DNA from 3 places in the Enterococcus sp. LJL99 genome. Region 3 is predicted to be linked to each of the others. Evidence: riboswitches for the same ligand, from Rfam matches in the RefSeq annotation. Region 3 holds a riboswitch; each other region holds the start of a gene.
What was found. A riboswitch is a leader RNA that binds a small molecule or an ion and turns the genes downstream of it on or off. The one in region 3 is predicted to bind magnesium.
Positions count from the first base shown of each region.

Region 1: it holds a riboswitch for magnesium, as region 3 does, so the genes downstream of both, ACYSNW_RS09715 (phosphatase PAP2/LCP family protein) here and ACYSNW_RS09275 (hypothetical protein) in region 3, are expected to answer to the same signal.
Region 2: it holds a riboswitch for magnesium, as region 3 does, so the genes downstream of both, ACYSNW_RS17815 (MgtC/SapB family protein) here and ACYSNW_RS09275 (hypothetical protein) in region 3, are expected to answer to the same signal.

Region 1 covers NZ_JBTXLT010000005.1:211,421-218,998, forward strand. Annotated here, with positions in the region: gene ACYSNW_RS09710 (beta-glucoside-specific PTS transporter subunit IIABC) at 1-984, shown strand, start outside; gene ACYSNW_RS09715 (phosphatase PAP2/LCP family protein) at 1,115-2,830, opposite strand; M-box (ykoK) riboswitch at 3,083-3,249, opposite strand; gene ACYSNW_RS09720 (BglG family transcription antiterminator) at 3,616-5,553, shown strand; gene ACYSNW_RS09725 (PTS sugar transporter subunit IIA) at 5,546-6,007, shown strand; gene ACYSNW_RS09730 (PTS galactitol transporter subunit IIC) at 6,030-7,382, shown strand; gene ACYSNW_RS09735 (PTS sugar transporter subunit IIB) at 7,384-7,578, shown strand, end outside.
Region 2 covers NZ_JBTXLT010000021.1:22,310-29,887, forward strand. Annotated here, with positions in the region: gene dnaI (primosomal protein DnaI) at 1-606, shown strand, start outside; gene ACYSNW_RS17810 (hypothetical protein) at 978-1,451, shown strand; M-box (ykoK) riboswitch at 1,576-1,746, shown strand; gene ACYSNW_RS17815 (MgtC/SapB family protein) at 2,003-2,662, shown strand; gene ACYSNW_RS17820 (GNAT family N-acetyltransferase) at 2,697-3,164, shown strand; gene mgtA (magnesium-translocating P-type ATPase) at 3,438-6,098, shown strand; gene clpB (ATP-dependent chaperone ClpB) at 6,380-7,578, shown strand, end outside.
Region 3 covers NZ_JBTXLT010000005.1:105,626-113,203, reverse strand. Annotated here, with positions in the region: gene ACYSNW_RS09295 (YfhO family protein) at 1-1,297, shown strand, start outside; gene ACYSNW_RS09290 (LCP family protein) at 1,388-2,314, opposite strand; gene ACYSNW_RS09285 (FtsW/RodA/SpoVE family cell cycle protein) at 2,771-3,937, opposite strand; gene ACYSNW_RS09280 (FtsW/RodA/SpoVE family cell cycle protein) at 3,934-5,118, opposite strand; gene ACYSNW_RS09275 (hypothetical protein) at 5,115-5,381, opposite strand; M-box (ykoK) riboswitch at 5,766-5,934, opposite strand; gene mprF (bifunctional lysylphosphatidylglycerol flippase/synthetase MprF) at 6,291-7,578, opposite strand, start outside.

The DNA of each region.
Region 1 (7,578 bases), 110 kb from region 3:
TTTGGTGTTCACTGGGGATTGATTCCAATTTATATTAATAATATTATGACGCTTGGTTATGATAATGTGATGATGCCATTTTTTGCGACAACTTTTGCACAAACAGCTGTTGTAGTAGCAATCATGTTAAAAACGAAAAATAAGAAACTAAAAGAAATGGCTTTTCCAGCTGCTGTTTCAGCCTTTTTCGGTGTAACGGAGCCTGCAATTTATGGAATTACGTTACCACTGAAAAAACCATTTATTATTAGCTGTATTGCTTCGGCGATTGCTGGTGCGTATTTTGGTTATGCAAATCTACGAGAATATATATTTGGTGGAATCGGTATTTTTGAATTTCCAGCAATGATTAACCCAGAAACAAAAGGGATGGGGGATATAGTTGTCGGTCTAATTGGCGCCGGTATTGCGATGGCAATTGCATTCGTGGCAACGATGATTACCTTTAAAGATCCAGAAGAAGCGATTGCAGTGGAAAAAGAAACAGAAACAACGAATGGAACTTTAACACATATCAATACGAATATGACAGTCAGCAGTCCAATCGAAGGAAAAATCGTTCCGTTAGAACAAGTTGAAGATGCGGCTTTTGCTCAAGGTTTGTTAGGTCTTGGTGTTGGTATCCTTCCAACAAAGGGTGAAGTAGTCGCGCCATTTGATGGCGTAGTTGCGACATTGTTTCCAACAAAGCATGCTTTAGGACTGATTTCAGATGAAGGAATGGAAGTACTGATCCATATTGGTTTAAATACTGTTCAGTTAGATGGTCAATATTTTGAGAGTTTTGTTGAACAAGGTGATCATGTCGTTAAAGGACAAAAGCTTTTGACTTTTGATCAAGAAAAAATCAAAGAAGCTGGTTTTTCGGTCATTACACCTGTGATTGTGACCAACTCTTCTGATTATTTAGATATTTTACCAACGGATCAAACTGAAATTACACAAAATCAAACCTTGCTAAAAGGGTTGGTAAAGAAAAATTGAATATACGTGAAAAACATAAGTAGTTGAAGTTAATTAGTTTCATATTAACGATTAATAGAATGAAATAAAAAAGCGAGTGTAAAGTAGTTAATCAGATATTCCTGTTTAACTACTTCACACTCATTTTTATTTAATAGCCATATTGGTACTCATCTACTGCAGGTTCGGAATAATCGGCAGTCGGATAAGATTCTTCATAGTATATTTCTTCATTAGCTGGATCTGAAGAAGTTGTTCCGTTTGCTGCTGGAGTTGTGGAAGTAGTTTGTTCGTTTTCAGGGTTCCAAGTAAGATTTAGTTGTTTCGCTAAAGCTTTTTGAACACGAATTTTTTCTTCATCAGGAATGATTTGATACGAAATACCTAATTCTCCAGTGTATCCATCACCAGTAAATCCTTCACCTTGTAATTGGTCACTTTCAATATTTTTAAGAGCCTTTTGATAGTTTTTAAGGACAGTAATCATTTGATCTAAAGTCATATCTGTTTGGCCATTATCACCGATTACATTAAGTAATTCTTGATAACGAAAAACACTTTTAATCGAAAGCATTTCTTGCATTAGTAATGTCGTTACTTCACGTTGACGTTTTTGTCTACCATAATCCCCATCGTATTCACGCATACGCGCATACTGTAATGTTTCCCAACCGTTTAAGTGTTGTTTTCCTTTCGGGTAATGAATGCCTTCTGCGTCAAATTCAAACTCATTATCAACATCTACGCCACCAACCGCTTCCGCTAATTGAGATAGTCCATCCATGTTAATACTAAAGTAGTGGTTGATTGGGATATCCATATAATTTTCTACAGTATCGATAATCATTTTTTCTCCACCGTATGAATGGGCATGGTTGATTTTATCATGTAAGCCATCTTCGCCGATGATTTCTACATAAGCATCTCGTGGAATACTTGTTAAGGTCGTTGTTCCAGTATCATTATTTAAGGTTGCGACCATAATTGTATTAGCACGGAAATCGGTTTTTCGTTTGGAATCATTAGCGATTCCTAAAAGTAAAATACTAATCGGTTCGCTTGAATTGCTATCAACAGGTGTTGATTTTCTTTCCAAAGGTTGATACATTGCACTGGCTGTTTTTTGTACGCTCGTGAATACTTTGATTCCGTAAGCAGTAACTGCTGAGGCACCAACTGCTAAAAGTAAAACGGAACAGAAAATTACTTTTTTAACAAAGCTTCGTTTAGCAGAACGAGAAGCGAATTTTCTATCCATATAAGCTTTTTGTAAAATTGCATAAGACAGGTTAATCCAAGTGAAACTTAACAGGAATCCGCCTAAAATATCACTTGGGTAGTGGACACGCAAGAAAATCCGACTCATTGCAATCAATAAAAGATAGACAATCAGTCCAATCTTCAATGGTTTATAATTTTTATGTAATTGTTGTAAAACGATAAATGTTGAACACACCAAGCACATAGCTAATAATGAATGCCCACTTGGGAAACTAAACGATGTTTTGGCTGCTAATTGATCAACATTTGGTCTTGGTCGTGCGACTGAGTGCTTTAAAATAAACCCTAAAAAACTGACAATCAGTACATTCGATACATTCCAAAAGGCCAATAGTCTTTTTTTATGCCACCAAAGAATAATCGAAACCACTAAGCTTACCGCAAAGATTGGAACGATTGTCGCTGTTTTTGCTAATAAATTGACTATTGAGGTCAACGTTGCATTTGGAGTCCAAGAAAATTGATAGATTGAAGAATCAAGTGTATTGAACCAATTGTAATTTTCTACGACTAAAAAAGTTAAAATCGAAAAAAGGACCAAGCCTACGATTGCGTAAACGCCATTTTTTTCTTTCTGTTGTTGCATTGTACCATCCCTTCATAGCTATCTTCAATCAATTGCAGAAGATAAAAACTATTTCTATTCATTTTATTTTTTTCTGTTCACAATAAAAAAGCGACTGAGTCAACTTTTCCATTAATAAAATAGAAAGGAAGAATCAATCGATTAAATCCGTCTGCTTACTCTGTAAAAAAGTAAGTAAAAAGATGTAGTGTATTGATAAGGAAAAACTTATCAAAAAAAGCCAAACACTATCTTTCGAGAGGCTTGACTTGAAATCAATCTCATCGTCCGAGTTTTAGCACTATATAACGTAAAGAATACTCTTAGCTATTTTATGAAAAGCCTTAATTCGACAATTCCTGTTCTACACATTGGCGTCTTTCGACGTTTCTGCGCAATAGCCTATGTTTATATAGGAGCCTCACCTAACAAGGTTATTTTATTTATAGTAGTTCTTATACCACATAATATCTCTTTGAACACCTTTTATCAAGTTTTTTTTAGAATTATCCCACTTATCTTTATAAATCTTAAAGTTTTGATAAACAATTTTGTCAATGACTATTATTAACTTAAGGATAGCTGTCAACAAAAAAATTATTTATAGATAATCTTGAACAGATTGTTTTACTAGCTTGTTATTAAATTATTGGAATGAAATTTTGAAAAGTAGTGTTTGAACGATTCGATTCGTTATTATTTTATGTCAGTAACAACCTCCAGATTAATGTGGAACTAATAAGTAATTTACTGTTGACTGAACCTAAGCTATTCTTAGTACAAGAAATTCTTTAGAGGTGAAAAAAATGATTCTTAAGGATAGGGAAGAAAAATTATTAACAGTGCTACTTAAAGAAAATAATTTTAAACCTGCTAGAGCTATTGCGGTCTTATTGAATGTGTCTACTAAAACGATTTATCAAGATATAGATCAACTAGAAAAACTCGTTGAACAGTATGATTTGTCAATAGAAAAAAAGCCTAGAAATGGGATTCGGCTGAACGGGAGTGATAGAAACAAGAATAAATTAATCGGCGATATGCAGAGTGAAAAAAATGATTCTTCCATATTTAACAATGAGTATCGAAGAGTCTTTCTTTTTTCAGAACTACTTTTTGCTAGAGAAATTCAAAGTTATGCTTTTTATGCTGATAAATTTTATATCAGTATTCAAACCATCAAAAAAGATATGGATAGCATCAAAGAATATTTGATTCAGCAAGGTGTCGAATTAGACAAAAATAGAAATTTACTTGGACAAGAATCGACTATTCAAAACGCGTTTAAAAATTATTATGAAAAACAGACCTTCACTATTACTAACCAAGGAATGCAAGACTTCGCTATTTTTGATAACGCTATCATAGAGGTTGTAAACGAATTTATTAGACCATTCAATCACAACAAAAATCAAAAAAATTATCTTATTTGTTCACTTAGAAATAGCATTTTAGTTTTTCTAAGTCGTTCGACTTTAGGTAACCACTGTGAACAGCGCTCAAATTCGGTATTTAGTGAGATTGAAAATATGCAGTTATATATGACCGCATATGAATTTTTAGAGAAATGTAATAGGGAACTTGATATCTTTTTCAAAGAATCGGATATCTATCATCTTTGTTCTTTATTATTAGCACATGGAATTAAACCAAATGCACCGAAAGTCAATTACTTACTTAAAGAGACGATTGAAACGTTTATTCATCAAATGTCATTACTAATTAATCTTGATTTATCTCAGGACGATGATTTGTTCAATTCGCTACTTTCTCATATTGCACCAATGATTTTTCGCTTGAATATGGGTGTTTCCATAAAGAATCCATTGAAAAAGCAAATTGTCGCTCAATATTCGACGATGTTTAATATAGTGAAGTATAGTGTTCATCTGCTTGAAGAAGTTTTTGAAGTAGAAATTCCTGATGATGAAACTAGTTTCTTAACAATTCACTTTCAATTAGCATTTGAAAAAATAAATTCGACGAAACATATTTTAGTCGTTTGCCCAAATGGCTTAGGAACATCTCAATTAATTTATCAACGAATTAAACAAACCCTCTCAACCAATAATGTTATTGAAAAACTTGATTTTAATGAATTTGAATCAAAAAATTTATCTGGTGTGGATCTAATTATTTCAGCGGTTAAATTACCAGAACAAACAACTGTACCCGTTAGCTATGTTTCAGTGTTACCTACTTATGAGGAAATATCGATAATCAATAAAAAAATATCAAAAATAATTTCAATAGAAAAAAAATTCGAGGATGAAACATCTCAGTTACAGTCTTATTCAATTGATATGATTCTGGATTCAAAACTCATCTTTTTACAAGAAGAGTTTCAATCAAAAGAAGAAATATTTAAACATATTAGTCATTTTCTTTTTAAACGCGGAGCTGTTACCGAAAGATTTGAAAGCGCTATTTTCGAACGTGAAAACATTGGATCGACAGGAATGGATACTGGTGTTGCAATTCCCCATGCTGACCCAAAAACGGTAATTCAAACAAGTTTAGTCATAATGACGTTGAAAAAACCGATTTTATGGGGAAATACTTCTATTCATGTTGTTGTAATGCTTTCTATAGCAGAAAAAGATATGGGCATTGCACGAACGCTTATTTCTTCTATTTATACGATTCTTAGTTCTAAAGAAAATATCGATAAAATTGCCAATTATAACAAAAAAGATGACATTATTCAGTTCTTAAAACAGAAAGGTTGTGCAGCAAATGACTAATTTTTTCGATGGCGAAATTGCCTTATTTAAAGAAAGCGATCATACAAAAGAATCAGCTTTGAAAAAACTTTCTACACAATTATATACAAAATCATTTGTTACGGATGATTTTTACGAACAAATTTTAAAACGAGAAAAAAATTTTCCAACAGGATTAGTTATAAATGGAATTGGTGTAGCAATTCCTCATACCGATAGTCAATTTGTTCGACGATCACAGATTGCTTTTCTATCCTTAACGAATCCTGTTGAATTTTATGAAATGGGTACAGATAGTACGCCAGTGGAGGTGAGAATATTATTTATGCTAGCTTTAAAAGAACCACATGAACAATTAACTATGCTACAAAACTTGATTGCTATGTTTCAAAAGCAGAATACGCTCGCTACTTTTTTAGAAATAGAAACAAAAACAGAGTATATGGACTTATTAAAAATGAATCATTTAATTTGATTACTATTAAGGAGGAATTATCATGTTAGATGCACTGCAGTGGTTTGTTGATTTAGGTGCAACCGTCGTATTGCCAATTTTAATTTTTATCTTTGGTTTAGTTTTAGGGACAAAACCAGGGAAAGCATTTTCAGCGGCTTTAACTGTAGGGGTGGGATTTGTAGGTTTAAATCTAGTTATTGAGTTGTTGACGAATAGCTTAGGCCCTGCAGCTCAGTCGATGGTTGAACGATTTGGCTTAAATTTAACTACAATCGATATTGGCTGGCCTGCTGCTGCCGCAATTTCTTACGGTACTATTCTAGGATCATTAGCCATACCAATTGCTGTTGTTTTAAATGTCGTTCTTATTATTTTGGGATTAACTAAAACGTTAAATGTTGATGTTTGGAATATTTGGCATGCGGCATTTATCTCTTCATTAATTTACGCACTTACAGGTAATTTTGCTATGGGTATTTTTGCAACGATTGTATACACGATGATGATTTTATTGTTTGGAGATTTACTTGGGCCGATTATTAATAAATTTTATGGATTTCCTAATATCACTTTTCCTCATGGAACGGCTATTCCTGGATTTATTCTTGCATTGCCGTTGAATTGGCTGTTTGATCGAATTCCAGGTTTAAAGAACTGGAAAGCTGATCCAGAAACAATTCAAAAAAAATTCGGTATTTTTGGAGATTCAACTGTGATGGGATTCATTATAGGATTGGGAATGGGAATTTTAGCAGGCTATGATATTGCGGGGATTGGTCAGCTAGCCATTCAAACAAGTGCAGTTATGGTTATTATGCCAAGAATGGTCTCTCTCTTGATGGAAGGTTTAACGCCCATATCAGAATCAGCCAATCAATTTGTTCAAAAACGTTTCCCAGGAAGAGAATTGTTTATTGGGATGGATGCTGCATTATCTGTTGGGCATCCAGCTGTTCTTTCTTCTTCTTTGATTCTTGTTCCAATAACAATTATTTTAGCCGTTATTTTGCCAGGAAATACAACCCTTCCATTTGGAGATTTAGCAACCATTCCATTTTTAATTTGCTTGATGGCTGCCGTTTTTAATGGAAATATTATCCGCACAATTTTAGCTGGAACCATTTATATGACATCAATTTTATATATTACTTCTTGGGTCGCTCCTTTAGTAACAACTGCAGCTAAAGCTGCTAGTTTTGACTTACAAGGACATGCATCAATCACAGCACTCGCTGAAGGTGGTTTATGGACCACTTTAATGTATGTTGGTTTAACTAAACTATTTAGTTGGGCTGGCTTAATTTTCATTGGCTTGGTCATCCTAAGTTTAATGATTTATGTTAATAAGATTTTACCAAAAAGGACAAAACAAACAATTGAAGGGAATGATTAGAATGAAAAAGTTATTAATTATGTGTGGAACAGGAGTTGCAACTTCTACTGTTGTAACTGGGAAAATGAAAGAATGGTTGAAAGAAAAGGGTCTTGAAAATGAGGTGAAATTATACCAATCCAAAATTGCTGATGAAGTAAACAAATTAGATGATTATGATATTGTTGTTAGTACGACTGTTGTACCAGATAAGGTG
Region 2 (7,578 bases), on a different contig from region 3:
CGAGTGCGTGCGATGGATATACCGAAAGATGTTCGCGAAGCTCGTTTGAATAATTTTGATTTGAGTTCTGATGGTAGGGAAGAAGCGTTAGCTGAGGCGATGAAATTTATTAAAGCCTATTCAGCGAATACAAAAGAATTTCATAAGGGACTTTATCTTCAAGGAACTTTTGGGGTAGGAAAATCATTTTTATTAGGTGCGATAGCTAACAGCTTGGCAGAACGAGGGTATGTGACGACAATCGTCCATTTTCCAACATTTACCGTGGAAATGAAGCAAGCAATCGGAAAAGACATGGTTGGTGAAAAACTAGATGCAGTAAAAAAATCACCGATTTTGATGATTGATGATCTTGGAGCTGAATCTATGACTTCTTGGATTCGAGACGATGTTTTAAGTGTTATTTTGCAGTATCGTATGCAAGAACAGTTACCTACGTTCTTTTCTTCCAATTTAAATTTAAAAGAGTTAGAAAAACATTTAGCGGTAACTCAAAGAGGGGAACAAGAGCCACTTAAAGCAAGAAGGATTATGGAACGTATCCGTTATTTATCAAAAGAAATTATGATGAGTGGAAATGATCGTCGAAATGGTCCAACGATCTGAAAATGTTTAGTAAGAGATTAAATGAACGAACAGATCGTTGAACTAAGAGAAGGAATTGATTGAAGTAGTGCTATATATTTCGTCTCAATTCCTTTTTAAGTCGGATGAAAAAGAAAAATTAAATTAATTTTTAAAGATAAATTAACCTATTATTAAGAATCTTCGTGTATTGTTATTTTATATTGAGTTAGAAAAGTAGTGTAAGATGTTGTTAGAAGGTAAATAATGAAACAGAAGATATTTTTACTTTGGCTAGAGAGCATCTGGAAATGATTGTGCCATTTGTTTGGTTTTGGGAGTTAACAAAGTATTTTTCCTATGATTGATTTTCAGACATGTCCTAAAAAAAGTAACTATTGGAGGATACCTTAATGAAAAAAGTACCAATGGCTTTAGCATTAGCAGCAACGATTATTTTAATAGGAGCATGTGGTGTGAACGATAAGAAAAGTAAAGACTCGGAATCTAGTCAGTCAGAAATAACACTTGAATCTAGTACAAGTACAGAGGATACAAAGGCCAAAGTAAACGAAGGTGAAACATCGATTTTTACTGGCGTCTTAACAGCGGATGCAGAGCTAAACGATGGAGAAGATAAAACAATTCGTATAGTTTTAAATGATATTGAAGCAGTAGAAGATCCAGATGAGATGGAAAAAACAATGAAAAATGACGGTGTTGTATTAAATATATCAGAGGATCAATTAGCGAGTGGCTTAACTGAAAAAGAGTTGAAAAAAGGAGATAAAGTCCAATTTTCATTAAACGGCATGCCTGTTATGACAATGTCTCTTCCACCGCAAATTCCTGGAATGTCGATTAAATCAGTAGAAAAAATCGATTAATAAACACGTAAATGTAATTTGTTTTTCAGACGATTTTTCATTTTTTTGAAAAAAATTTCTTTTGTTACAAAAAAGAGTTGCAGGAACGTCATTTTGATGGTATAGTGACTCATGTAAGAAAATTAAATAGATTTGTTAGGTGAGGCTCCTATACAAACATAGGCTACTGCCCAAAAATGTCGAGAGACGCCAATGGGTAGAACAGGGATTGTCGATTACAAGGCTTTTCATAAGGTAGCTAAAAGTTCTGCTTTTTACGTTGTATAGTGCCAAAACTCAACGAATAGATCATTTGAGCTTTTTTGGTGTGCGTATATCGTAGATTATGACCTTTCGCTGAGTATTTGGCGAAAGGTTTTTTGTATGTTCTAAGCAAACTTTGAGGAGAATCGGACAAATGCGAAAATTGAACTAAAAATATTGTTTTATTTCTTGCATTGTATGACTCAGGAAAATATGAAGCAACTCATTAGAAAGATTTATTGCTATTTTCTTAATTTTAGTGCAAGAAGGGATTTGATGTAGGTGAATTTTTATTTTTAGTTAATGTAATGGCAAGTATTTTTGCGGGAATCATCATCGGGATGGAAAGGCAATGGCGCAAAAAATTAGCTGGTATGAGAACAATGACATTAGTAACACTTGGAGCATGTTTATTCGTACTTTTATCGACGTTTATTCAATCCGACAGCAGTCCTTCAAGGATTGCCGCTCAAGTTGTTAGTGGTATCGGTTTTCTGGCTGGTGGCGTTATTCTTCGAGATGGCTTTAGTGTGACAGGAATCAACACAGCGGCTACCTTATGGTGTTCAGCAGCTATTGGCAGTTTGATTGGTGCCAATTTCATCGTGGAAGGATTAGTTTGTGCAGTGATTATCACGTTAGTGAATGTCTTATTAAGAACTCTTTCCTTTAAATTAGATGAGATTTCGCAAAATAAGGCTGATGGTGAAGTAAGTGACGCAACTTATTTTCTATCTGTAATCACAAGCAACAGTAATGAAGTCCTCTTGAGAACGGAAATTATTCAGTTATTAGATTGTTATTATCTGAGTTTTCATCGCTTTTCATGTACTGATTTAGCTGGCAACAAAGTTAGACTCTTTGTGGAAATCGAAGGATCAAGAAATGGACATTTAGCTGTTAACAAAGTAATTACGCAATTATCGCAATTATCCGAAGTGTTAGAAGTAAATCAAATGGCAAACTAAAACAGAACGGAGGAATCAAAATGGTAAAACATTGATGGTAAAAATCGTAAAATGGAACAGTGAAGAATATTGGGCAGGTATTGCTTTAAGAAATAAATTACTAAAAGCAACTGCTGGGAAAGAAATGATTCAAACAATTCCGATTGAAGAAAAAAACGATATTCATGTTGTTGCATTGGATGAAGATCAAGTAATTGGCACCTTAATTATTTCAAAAGTAGATCAACAAAGCGCTCAAATCAAGCAGGTTGCAGTAAATGATGCATACCAAGGTGAAGGTGTGGGTAAAAAAATGTTGATATTTGCTGAAGAAGTTGTACGAATCACACGTTTTAAAAAAGTATTTTTATTAGGTCGTAGTCAAGCATGGGGATTTTATGTACGTGCTGGTTATCAAGAATTTGGTCAAGCGTATTATGATGGGAAGGTTCTATTGAAAGGTTTTGAAAAAGAACTGACACAAAATACACGCGTGAAAACACGAACGATTATCCATGTATAAAACGTAGTTAAAGGGGATGGAAACAAATGGATGACAGTAGTCAGAAGAAAAAGGGCTTATCAAAAAGAATGAATTTAGCAAAAAAGGATCAAACTATTATTATGTATTTGTTTCTAAATATGGGATAGTACTGCTCGTTTAACTAAACAAATTCTTTTCATAAGCCCATCAAATGATAGATGAAGTTTATAGGTCATCATTATTCGGATGTCAAATACTGTACTCTATTAATTATTTTTTAGGGAAAAGATTTATGGAAAGAAGGCGAAACAAATGGAAAAAAAAGTTTACATGAAACAAGAAGAAGGTAAAACTTACGAGTTTTTTGCAAGAAACTCTGTCGATAATATTTTTAAAACATTTAAAACATCACATAAAGGGTTAAGTAATCAACAAGCAGAACTTTCAAAAGAGCAGTTTGGTGAAAATGTCATTTCAAAAGGGAAGAAAACACCTTGGATCGTTGAAGTTTTGAGAGCGTACATTACACCATTTACAATTGTACTAATTACTTTAGCAATTATATCTTTTATTACGGATTATGTTATTGCTGCTCCAGAAGATCGTGATTTGATTGGTGTAATTATTATTTTAGTGATGGTTTTCACAAGCGGAACAATGACTTTGATTCAATCTGTTCGCTCAAGTCAAGCGGCGGAAAAATTGCATAACATGGTAAAAGTTACTGCCACAGTTGTTCGTAGAGGAGCTGACGTCGAAATCCCAATAGAAGAAATTGCATGTGGTGATATCATTAAATTATCAGCAGGAGATATGATTCCAGCTGATACACGACTTGTAAAAACAAAAGATTTGTTTGTATCTCAAGCGGCGATGACAGGTGAAAGTTATCCTGTTGAGAAAAAAGCAGATTATGAAGTGGGTACCCATAATGCAGAAACGGATTATGAAAATATTGTTTTTATGGGAAGTAACGTTGTCAGCGGAAGTGCTGTCGGTGTAGTTGTTTCTGTAGGAGATGACACATTATTTGGACACATTGCTCATGATGTTTCTGATAAGAGTCCTCAAACAAGTTTTGAAGTTGGGATTAGTAAAACATCTTGGTTATTGATTCGTTTTATGTTAGTTATGGCACCAACAGTATTTTTGATTAATGGTTTTACAAAAGGTGATTGGTTAGAAGCATTTCTTTTCGGATTGTCAGTTGCTGTCGGATTGACTCCAGAAATGTTGCCAATGATTGTTACAACAAACCTTGTAAAAGGTGCATCTTCTATGGCTAAAAAAGGAACAATTATCAAAAACTTAAATGCAATTCAAAATTTTGGTGCAATCGATGTTTTATGTACCGATAAAACAGGAACATTAACGCAAGATAAAATTATTTTAGAGTATCATTTAGATTGTGATGGTAAAGAAGATAGTCGCGTACTACGTCATGCCTTTTTCAATAGTTATTACCAAACTGGGTTGAAAAACTTAATGGATGTGGCAATTATTGAAGCAGCTGGGGAAGAATTGAATATTAACCCTGCTGACTTTATCAAAGTTGACGAAATTCCATTTGATTTTCAACGCCGTAGAATGAGTGTGGTTATTCAAAATAAAGAAGGTAAAACGCAAATCATTACTAAAGGTGCCGTAGAAGAAATGCTAGAAATTTCTAGCCATGTTGATTATCAAGGGCAAGTAAGTCCTTTAACAGCTGATTTAAAGAAAACAATTTTGAAAACTGTCGAAGAATTGAACGAAGATGGCCTACGTGTTATCGCAGTTTCTCAAAAAACAAACCCAAATGTAGATGGCGAGTTTTCTGTTTCTGATGAAAGCGAAATGGTATTAATTGGTTATCTTGCATTCTTAGATCCTCCAAAAGAAACAACAAAAGCAGCTTTAGAAGCATTGAAAACACATGGTGTATCAGTAAAAGTATTAACAGGCGACAATGCATTAGTTACTAAATCAGTTTGTAAACAAGTTGGTTTAGAAAACGAAGAACTGATTTCTGGTAGTGAAGTTGCAAAAATGAATGATGTTGAATTGAAAACAATTACTGAAAAATATAATATTTTCGTGAAATTAACACCACAACAAAAAACAAGAATTGTTAAAGTATTAAGAGAAAATAATCATACAGTTGGCTTTATGGGGGATGGAATCAATGATGCACCTGCTATGAAAGAAGCCGATGTAGGTATCTCAGTTGATACTGCAGTTGATATTGCCAAAGAATCAGCAGACGTTATTTTATTAGAAAAAGATTTAATGGTATTAGAAAGAGGTCTTTTATCTGGTCGAACAACTTTTGGTAATATTATGAAATATATCAAAATGACTGCTAGTTCTAATTTTGGGAATATGTTCTCAGTTGTCGTTGCAAGTCTGTTCTTACCTTTCTTACCAATGTTGCCACTTCAATTACTATTCTTGAATTTGATTTATGATATTTCGTGTATGTCAATCCCATGGGATAATATGGATACTGATTACTTGGATACACCTAAAAAATGGGATGCGACTTCTATTGGTTCGTTTATGAAATGGCTTGGACCAACAAGTTCTGTTTTTGATGTGACTACGTATCTATTGATGTATTTTGTGATTTGTCCACAAATTATGGGTGCAGGTTACCACGATTTAGGTCCAGAACAACAAGCAATGTTTATTGCTATTTTCCATGCAGGTTGGTTTGTTGAGTCACTATGGTCTCAAACATTAGTAATTCATACGCTACGTACACCAAAAATCCCATTCTTACAAAGTCGTGCATCATTTATTTTGACGACAATTACATCTATTGGGATTGCTGTTGGAACAATTTTACCATTCACAGCTTTTGGTGAAAATCTAGGTTTGGCAGAACTACCACTTAACTACTTTGGTTGGTTAGCAATTACAGTCTTTGCTTATCTTGCATTTGTAATGTTTGTTAAGAAAATTTATGTAAATAGATTTAAAGAATTACTTTAATAAATAGGCTTAAAAACCAATTGAAATCCGCTGTTTAGGGTTTCAATTGGTTTTTTTTATTTAAAGAGTTATTATAATAGCAAAGAATGAAACTTTTTGTTTGACCTTTACTGACCAATGGTGTATGATGTAAAAGTAAGGTTAGTATATTAACTATTATTTACTGACCTTCTTACCTAAAAATAATGAATGATTCTAGAGCAGGAGAGAATACTACAAAGGTATTCATTTAATCACGCTCTAATACAAAACAATAAAATGACCAATTGGGAGGCCTATTAATGAATATTGAAAAAATGACAACAACGTTACAAGAAGCAGTTGCAGAGGCACAACAAGTAGCTATCACTCGTCACCATCAAGAAATTGACATCGCTCATTTATGGAAAATATTTATTCAGCCTAGTCATTTCGGACGAAATTTTTATACAGATGCTGGCTTAGATATCGAAGCATTTGAACGTGAAATAGATAAAGCAATCGATGAATATCCGAGTGTTCAAGGTGGAAATGTTCAATATGGACAAAGCATGAGTCAAAACTTATTTAATTTATTTAGCGAAGCAGATAAAATAAAAGAATCTTTTGGTGATGAATTTTTATCAACGGAGATTGTTATTTTAGCGTTGATGAAACTGAAAAATTATCGCTTGACGAAATATTTGATTAGTCAAGGAATCAATGAAAAAGAACTAAGACATAATATAGAGGAAATGAGAGGAGGAGATCGTGTGACCTCTAAAAATCAAGAAGAGCAATACAAAGCCTTAGAAAAATATGGTGTTGATTTAATTCAACAAGTGAAAAGTGGAAAGCAAGATCCAATTATTGGCCGAGATGAAGAAATTCGTGATGTGATTCGTATTTTATCTCGTAAAACGAAAAATAATCCTGTGCTAATTGGAGAACCCGGTGTTGGTAAAACAGCAATTATCGAAGGATTAGCACAACGAATTGTACGTAAAGATGTTCCAGAAAATTTAAAAGATAAAACGATTTTTTCATTAGATATGGGAGCTTTGATTGCTGGAGCAAAATTCCGTGGTGAATTTGAAGAACGATTAAAAGCTGTTTTGAAAGAAGTAACAAAAAGTGAAGGGAAAATCATTCTCTTTATCGATGAGATTCATAACATTGTTGGAGCTGGTAAAACAGAAGGCAGCATGGATGCTGGAAATCTATTAAAACCGATGTTAGCTCGTGGAGAACTACATTTGATTGGTGCTACAACTTTAGACGAATATCGTCAATATATGGAAAAAGATAAGGCATTAGAACGTCGTTTCCAAAAAGTATTAGTAAAAGAACCGACTGTTGAGGATACGATTAGTATTTTACGTGGATTAAAGGAACGTTTTGAAATTCATCACGGAGTCAACATTCATGACAATGCTTTAGTTGCTGCGGCAACTCTTTCAGATCGTTATATTACAGATCGATTTTTACCTGATAAAGCCATCGATTTAGTGGATGAGGCAAG
Region 3 (7,578 bases):
TCTCTTAGTTTGTGCAGAAGCTTTTATCAATACAAAATTAATGGTCGATGGAATTTTAGATGACTGGAATTATGCTTCACGCAGCTTGTACTCTGAGCCGTATCCAGATATTAAAAAGCTGGTTGATCAAACAAAAAGTAAAAATGATTCTTTTTATCGCTTGGAAAATCTGAACCCTGTTTCATCAAATGATAGTATCAATTATGGATATAGTGGTGTCAGTCTATTTTCTTCCATCAGAAATCGCCATTCATCTGCCTATCTAAATGACTTAGGATTCCGTTCAAGAGGGACTGCGTTAAATATTCGCTATCCAAATAATACCTTGTTGATGGACTCTGTCGTTGGCATGAAATACAATATTTCTGAACAAGATCCACTAAAATACGGCTATGCTTCTGTAGGAAAAGCTGGAAAATATTCATTATATGAAAATAGCCATGCTCTTCCGCTAGGATTTTTAGCAGATGAATCAATTTATTCTGTCGAACAACCGACTAATGATAATTTAAGTAGTCAAACAAATTTATTTAATGCTCTTGCGGATAGAAATGAAACGTACTTTACCTTTTATCAACCAACCGTCGTTACAGAAAATAATGTGACGACTGAAAAAAATGGGACAGGTGTGACTTATAAAGAAAAACAAAGTAATATTGCTAAAGATATCACGTGGACAGTTAATGTACCCGCTCATACACAAGCGTATCTTAGCTTATTCCCAACAGATTTTGGTCAGCTGGAAAGTTCTTCGGCTACCATGACCGTTAATGGGACAAGTCAAAAATCTCAGATTAATATTACAGGCCAATACTATAATATTGGCTACTATGAAGAGCCTACCACTGTTACATTTACCGTTTCTTTTTATGGAACAACGGCTGTTAGCTTTATGGAACCTAAAGTGGTCGGACTGGATCTCACTGCTTTTGATGAGTCCGTGAGTGCCATTAAAGAAAAGGGTGTCGATTTAGCAACAACTGGCCGTACAGCTAAAGGCTCTGTTACAACAGAGAAAGATCAAGTATTAATAACGACGATTCCTTACGATAAAGGATGGAAAGCTTATGTGGATGGTAAAAAAGTACCTACAAAATCATTTAAAGATGCTTTTGTTAGTTTCCAAGTTCCTGCTGGCGAACATAAAATCAAACTCGTCTATTTACCAGAAGGATTTACGCTTGGTGCTATCTTGTTCTTTGTTTGTACATCACTATTTATCGTTTATATAAAATTTACAAATAAACCTAAACTAACTATTGTAACTAAAAAAAGACGTAAAAGAAGAGCTGCTTAAAAAGCACTTAGATTAAAAAAGCTAGCCACTGAAGTCATTTCTCTCAGAAAAATCTTCCTTGGCTAGCTTTTTATTTTTTATAAATTCGAATTATTGGTTTTCTCCTTTTTTCAAGAAATCACTGATTGCCTTCGCATTGATTTGTTCATCAATTTCCAGCACACTTCCAGATGGGGTGTAGTCATTGAAATCCCAGCTACCTTCTACAGGAACTGATAGAGATTCTAATGGTTTTACGCCACCTGTAACAAAGTCCTTAGCTAAATCAATAATCAAACTAGTTGGGATATTAGTATCTAAATAGCCCACTGCTTCTCCAGCAACTTTTGGCAATTGTAAAATAGGAACTAAATCTTTCGCCTGCTCAATCAACGCATTCATAACTTGCTGTTGTCTTCTGACACGACCAAAGTCACTTTCTTCATCTTTTCTAAAACGAGCGTATTGTAGTAGACTGTTTCCATCCAGACGCTGTTCGCCTTTTTTCAAGTCCACGCCATCTAAATTAATATCTTTTTCAACATCGATCTTAACACCATCTGGATAAAGATCATCAATCAACGTTTTAAAGTTATCAAAATCAATTACTACATAATAATTAATCGGTAAATCAAAACTTTCATTTAATACTTCTTTTGTTAATTGTGCACCGCCATATGCATAGGCTGCATTAATTTTATCCAAACCCTCGCCAGGAATATTTACATACGAATCACGCATAATAGAAATCAGTTTCGGTTGTTTTGTTTTTGAATTATAGTGAGCCACCATTAACGCATCTGAGCGCCCTTGGTCTCCATCATCGTAGCGAGCATCATTCCCCACAATCATTACCGTGATTTCGTGATCTTGCTTTTGTTCATCACCAGTGAAATTGGTGTTTGTTGACGGTGTTTTTAAGCTTTCTGCTTTTTGCTTTCCTTCATAAAATGAATAGACCGCATAGCTCCCTACGGCTGAAAGGATAAGCAAAATTAAGAGAATAACACAAATTAGTATTTTAACTGATTTTTTCATAATAACTTCCTTCTCGATTATTGATTTACAATCATTCAGGTATGTTTGTAAATCTTTCTACTTTTTTAGAAATATAACATCTATTTTTTGCTTTATTTTTTTAAAATCGCTTTTTTGACTATTTTAATATAACGAGTTTATAATTTTAAGTCAAATAATAGCAGTTGTTACTTATTTATTACTATACCTTATTAATAAACAAAGAAATCGGCGTTCCACTTGAATTTGTTACCATTTTCTACAACTAGCAGCGCAAAAAACTATTTCATACATAGAAAAAAACAAGAACAATTTAATTATTTCTTTAGATTTTTATTTCTTTTAGGAAGTGCTGGATTTCAAAAAAGAGCCTCAAACAAAACTAAAAATTAGTCTTGCTCAAAACTCTACATCCGAAAAAAGAGCGTGCGTTCAAGTTGGACAACTAAGCTCAACTAACTTCTTTCTTCTATTGCCTTAAAGGGAATCTTGTTTTGAATTATACATGGAAAGCACTAAGCCTATCGCAATAAAATTCGTTAAATAGGCTGTTCCTCCCTGACTTAAAAACGGTAAAGGAATTCCTGTTAATGGTAATAGACCAATGTTAGAGCCAATATTTTCAATAATATGAAATAGAAAATACATAATAATCCCTGTCGTGATATAGGCATAAAATTCTCTTTTAGAATTTAAGGTACTGATTAACATTTGATAAATCAGGTAGAAGAATAACAGTAACAATAAACAAGCACCTAAAAATCCAAAGGCTTCTGCAATCACGGTAAAAACCATATCTGATTCACGAACGGGTACATAAACCTGTAAATTGTTGATTCCTTTACCCGTCATTTCGCCAGATCCAATCGCAATTAATCCACGCGCCTGTTGATAGGAAATGGAATCTGCATACTCAAAAGGATTGAGCCAAGCATGGATTCGATTAAATTGATACGGTTGGAAATGAAGCATAGTCAAAAACTTTTGCCCAGCTTCTGTTAACACTAATAAAATCGTTGTAATTCCTAAAGAAGCTAAAACTGTTCCACTCACAGCTAAAATTTTCCAAGAACAACCTGAAACAAGTACCATACCAATAAAAATCGAGATAAACACCAAACTGGTCCCAAAATCTTTTTGATAAGCCATTAAAGCAAAAATCGGTAAACTGTATAATGTCATTTCACCTAAAAGCCAAAAATCATCTTTTAAAGTGCCCGTTTTGGGTCGGTTATTTCTTTTAGTGATTACATAAGCTAACATCAAAATATACCCGATTTTCATAAACTCAGAAGGCTGAAACGAAATCGGACCTAAACGAATCCAACGCTTTGTACTTGTCGCTGTCGCCATAACTGGATCATAAAATTTAACTAATAGACTCATTAGAAACAACGACCCGCCATAAACAAAAGGTGTTAGTTTCCACAAGTATTCTATCGGTAAAAACATCATCACAAACATCGCAATAAAACCTAAAATCGTCCAATAAAGTTGTTTTCTCAAGAGAGGCATGACATTTGTGATACTTGGATCAGCATGAAACGCGCCATATTGAGCAAGAAATCCCACCAAAATCAACAAAAGAACAGGTAATAATAACCCATAGTTGATTGGCTCTCTATCTGTTGTTAATTTATTCATTCTGCAGGCCCCTTTCCTAAAATCCATGCATCTCTCATTTCTGTTGCTCGTGCATTCATCGCAAGACCTAACACAATACTGAGAATGATCATACTAGAACCGCCATAACTGATAAAAGGAAAGGTCACACCTGTCATCGGAATATATCCAAGCAAACTGCCCACATTCACGGCTACCTGTAATAATAAGATGGTTCCACAACCAACGTAAAGAAACATATGATAAAGTACTTTCGATTTCACTGCTAGTTGATACATTCGTGCAACTAAAAAGAAGACCAATAACAATAAAATAAGACAGACTACTAACCCTAGTTCCTCAATACAAATAGCAAAAATGAAATCCGTATCCGCAGCTGGTAAATAGCCTTTTTTTTGAATACTATTTCCTAGTCCTAAACCCCAAAAACCACCATTATGCATCGCATAGTAAGCATTAGAAGTTTGAAATCCTAAGCCATTTGGATCCGCAAAAGGATTTTGCATCACTTTAAAACGGCTGACTAAATAACTAAATTTATCCGGAAGCCAGCTAGTTGGTATAGATAAAATAATCCATGTAGCTAATTCTTTAATTGTTACAATCGCACCGAAAGTTAAAATTGTAAACCAAGGAGAAAGACCATTCGCTAAAAACATAATCACAACTAAAAATGCAACCATCGCTCCCCCTGCTACATTTGGCTGTAAGACAACTAAACCAATCAACAAAATCGAAACCCAAATTGGTTTCTTATACTCTTTAAACGAAAACGGCTTTTGTTTATCTTTTGTCGCAAAGTTAGCACTTAAGTAAAGCACCATCACTAATGGAATCAGCTCTGAAGGTTGGAAAGATAAAAAACCAATCCTAATCCAACGTTGTGCGCCACCAGAAGCCGTACCTAAAATCAAAACAAATAGTAAGAGGGTAATTGACACCCCTAGTGCAATTTTTAACAATTTCCTATTACGAAAAACCGCCAAATTCACATGAAATACAACAAACATCGCGACTAAACTAATCATAAAGGAAATTCCTTGTTTCATCGCTTTACTAGAAACACCTACATCATTAATCAATAGTTGATACGTACTAGAACTAAAGACCATCAAAATTCCGACTGTACATAAAATCAAATACGGAATCAACAATGACCAATCTAGAAATCTATATTTAGCTAATTTAGAATTTTTTTTCATTTATTTTCACCATTATTCAAAAGATCATACCTTGCTTGGACTGTCATTTGCCCATCAATCGCCAACATACTACTAAACAATGCTTTACCAAATATTTTACTATCTGTAATTACAGCCGTTCGACTTCCTACAAACGTGCTTCCTACTTCCGCTAATAGGCTTCGGCAAAAAGATTTTACTATATATTTACTCGTACTCATTTTTTCAACTATTTTTGCTAACTGAAAAAAAACTATCGCTTTTTGAATTATTTTTATTTTCATTTTCTTGCTAAATCATCCATTCATATTATTTTCTTGCCTCCAACAAAATAAAAAACCATCCCTAAGAATAGCTTCTATCTCAGCGAAGGTCAATGGATGAAAGTTAAGGAAAAACAGCTTGTGAGTAAACGTTGAAAACCAAATAACTATCTCCAAAAATCTTATTCAGATTTAAGATAGTCTTGCATTATTTTCAAAAATGGTTGCTGTCAGATTATTTATATCATATATTTTCATAAAACAATCGATTTAAATAATCGGTCTCAAGCTACTCAACCTCTAAGTCTTAACTATAGATAAGAAAAAGTAGTTTTCCAAAAAACAAGTAAAATCAACTTTTTTGATTTTCCCGATTTTCAAAAGGAAAGTACTCTTGTCCCATCCTCTCATTCTCTTCGTGGAGTTTTAGCACTATGCAACGTAAAAAGTCTTGCTTTTAGCTACTTTGAGAAAAGCCTTAATTCGACAGTTCTTGTCCTACCCATGCCAGTCTTTCGACATTTCTGAGCAGTAGCCTTTGTTTGCATAGAAGCCTCACCTAACAAGTAATCGTGTTATTCTAAATATAGCTATTTTATAAATTGAAGTCAATTAGATTCAAAAAAAGATTCGTTTAAAAAAGAGGTTCATTCGCTTAAAGTTATCTGGCTCTTCAATTTCAAATCCTTGTCACAACAACCTTTATTAAGATTCTCATTAATAGAACGAGCGTTATACAGAATGATTTGATTATAAGCTAAATTTAACTCTTTCTTTAGTATTTATGCAATAGAGACAAGTTAAATAAAAAATAGCTTGCCTCTACCTCTCTATCAGTCTACTATATTCAGTTTTTAGTGTCCATCACATCTACTAAAAAGAAGCAGTTATTATGCTAAAGCATGACTAAAATCCTCAACTACGGTTAACTTATTCATCATTATTCATCACATCTTCAACTAAGAAGACTTTCTTCTTTCTACCTCGTTCAATCAATAGAAGCAACTGAATAAACGTAAACAATGCATTGCTTTGTTTCGGATACGCACAATAACGAGAAGCCCAATTAGTAACATATTGCTCTTTGGCTTTTCTTCTATCTTGAAATTCATAAATATGATACCCATAATTATAGAGAACATTAATCAATCGCTCTTCAAAAAAAGAATATTTTGTCTCACCAACATTCGCTAGTGGCGCAACACCCAAGTCAACCATTGGATAACCAAGCTGTTTAAACGTATCGATAAAATGTGTCAATAAAAAATCAGTAGTTTCGGCTGGTGCTTCATCACAATATCGTAGTAAATCATACGCAACTCTTTTTTCCGTTTGAATCTTCTTTTCAGTAATAAACCCAACAATTTCTCGTTGTTTATTGCGCATCAGACCAACAGCTGCTAAATCCAAATAGGTACGATCAAATCGACCTGAAATAAAATTTTTCTCTTTGTTTATACCCAGCCACTCATCCGAAACTCGTTTCAATTCTTCAAAAATCTCATCAGAAACAGGCTCTTGGTAAAGATGGAAAGTATAGCCTAAATTGGCTAACTGGCGCATGGTCATACTCTCTTTAGTTAGACGTGGTTGCGTAGAGTCTTTAAAGCAAATCGCGCCCTCTTCGCCTACTTTCATAAAATGATACCCTAAATCGTGCAATGTCATCACATATTCATCTGAAATTCGGTAAAATACCACTCGATATCCTAGTAAATCTGCTTGATTCATAAATGAAAACGTAGCTTGCGCCCATTTTTCAGAATCTCCAATCGGATTTCCTGCAACAAAACATTTATCTGCCTTGATTTGATAACCAAATAAAACCAGATCTTCATTCTGTTCTTGATAATAATAATATTCATAGTTCTCCAAATAAAGAAATTGGCTACTTTCATTCCCGCCAAATTTATGTAGAAGTTGCGTTAAACGATTTGTTTCAAGCGTTTCGCCTAAATGCTCTGTTGTATCTGCTAAATATTGATATAATGTAATCAAGCCAACCATCGAGATCCCTAAACCAACTAAACCAGAAAACCAAACATCATCTGAAGGAAATAGTAAAAAGGTTTGCGGCATTGGACCCGTTTTTTCAGGATGGGCACTGTAATATCCCGCTACCGCATAGATAATGAACAAACAGCCAAACAAAAGACTATCAATCACCAAAGCGCCCCATGAATAAACAAATTTTTCTCGATAAAATTCTTCTTTCGCT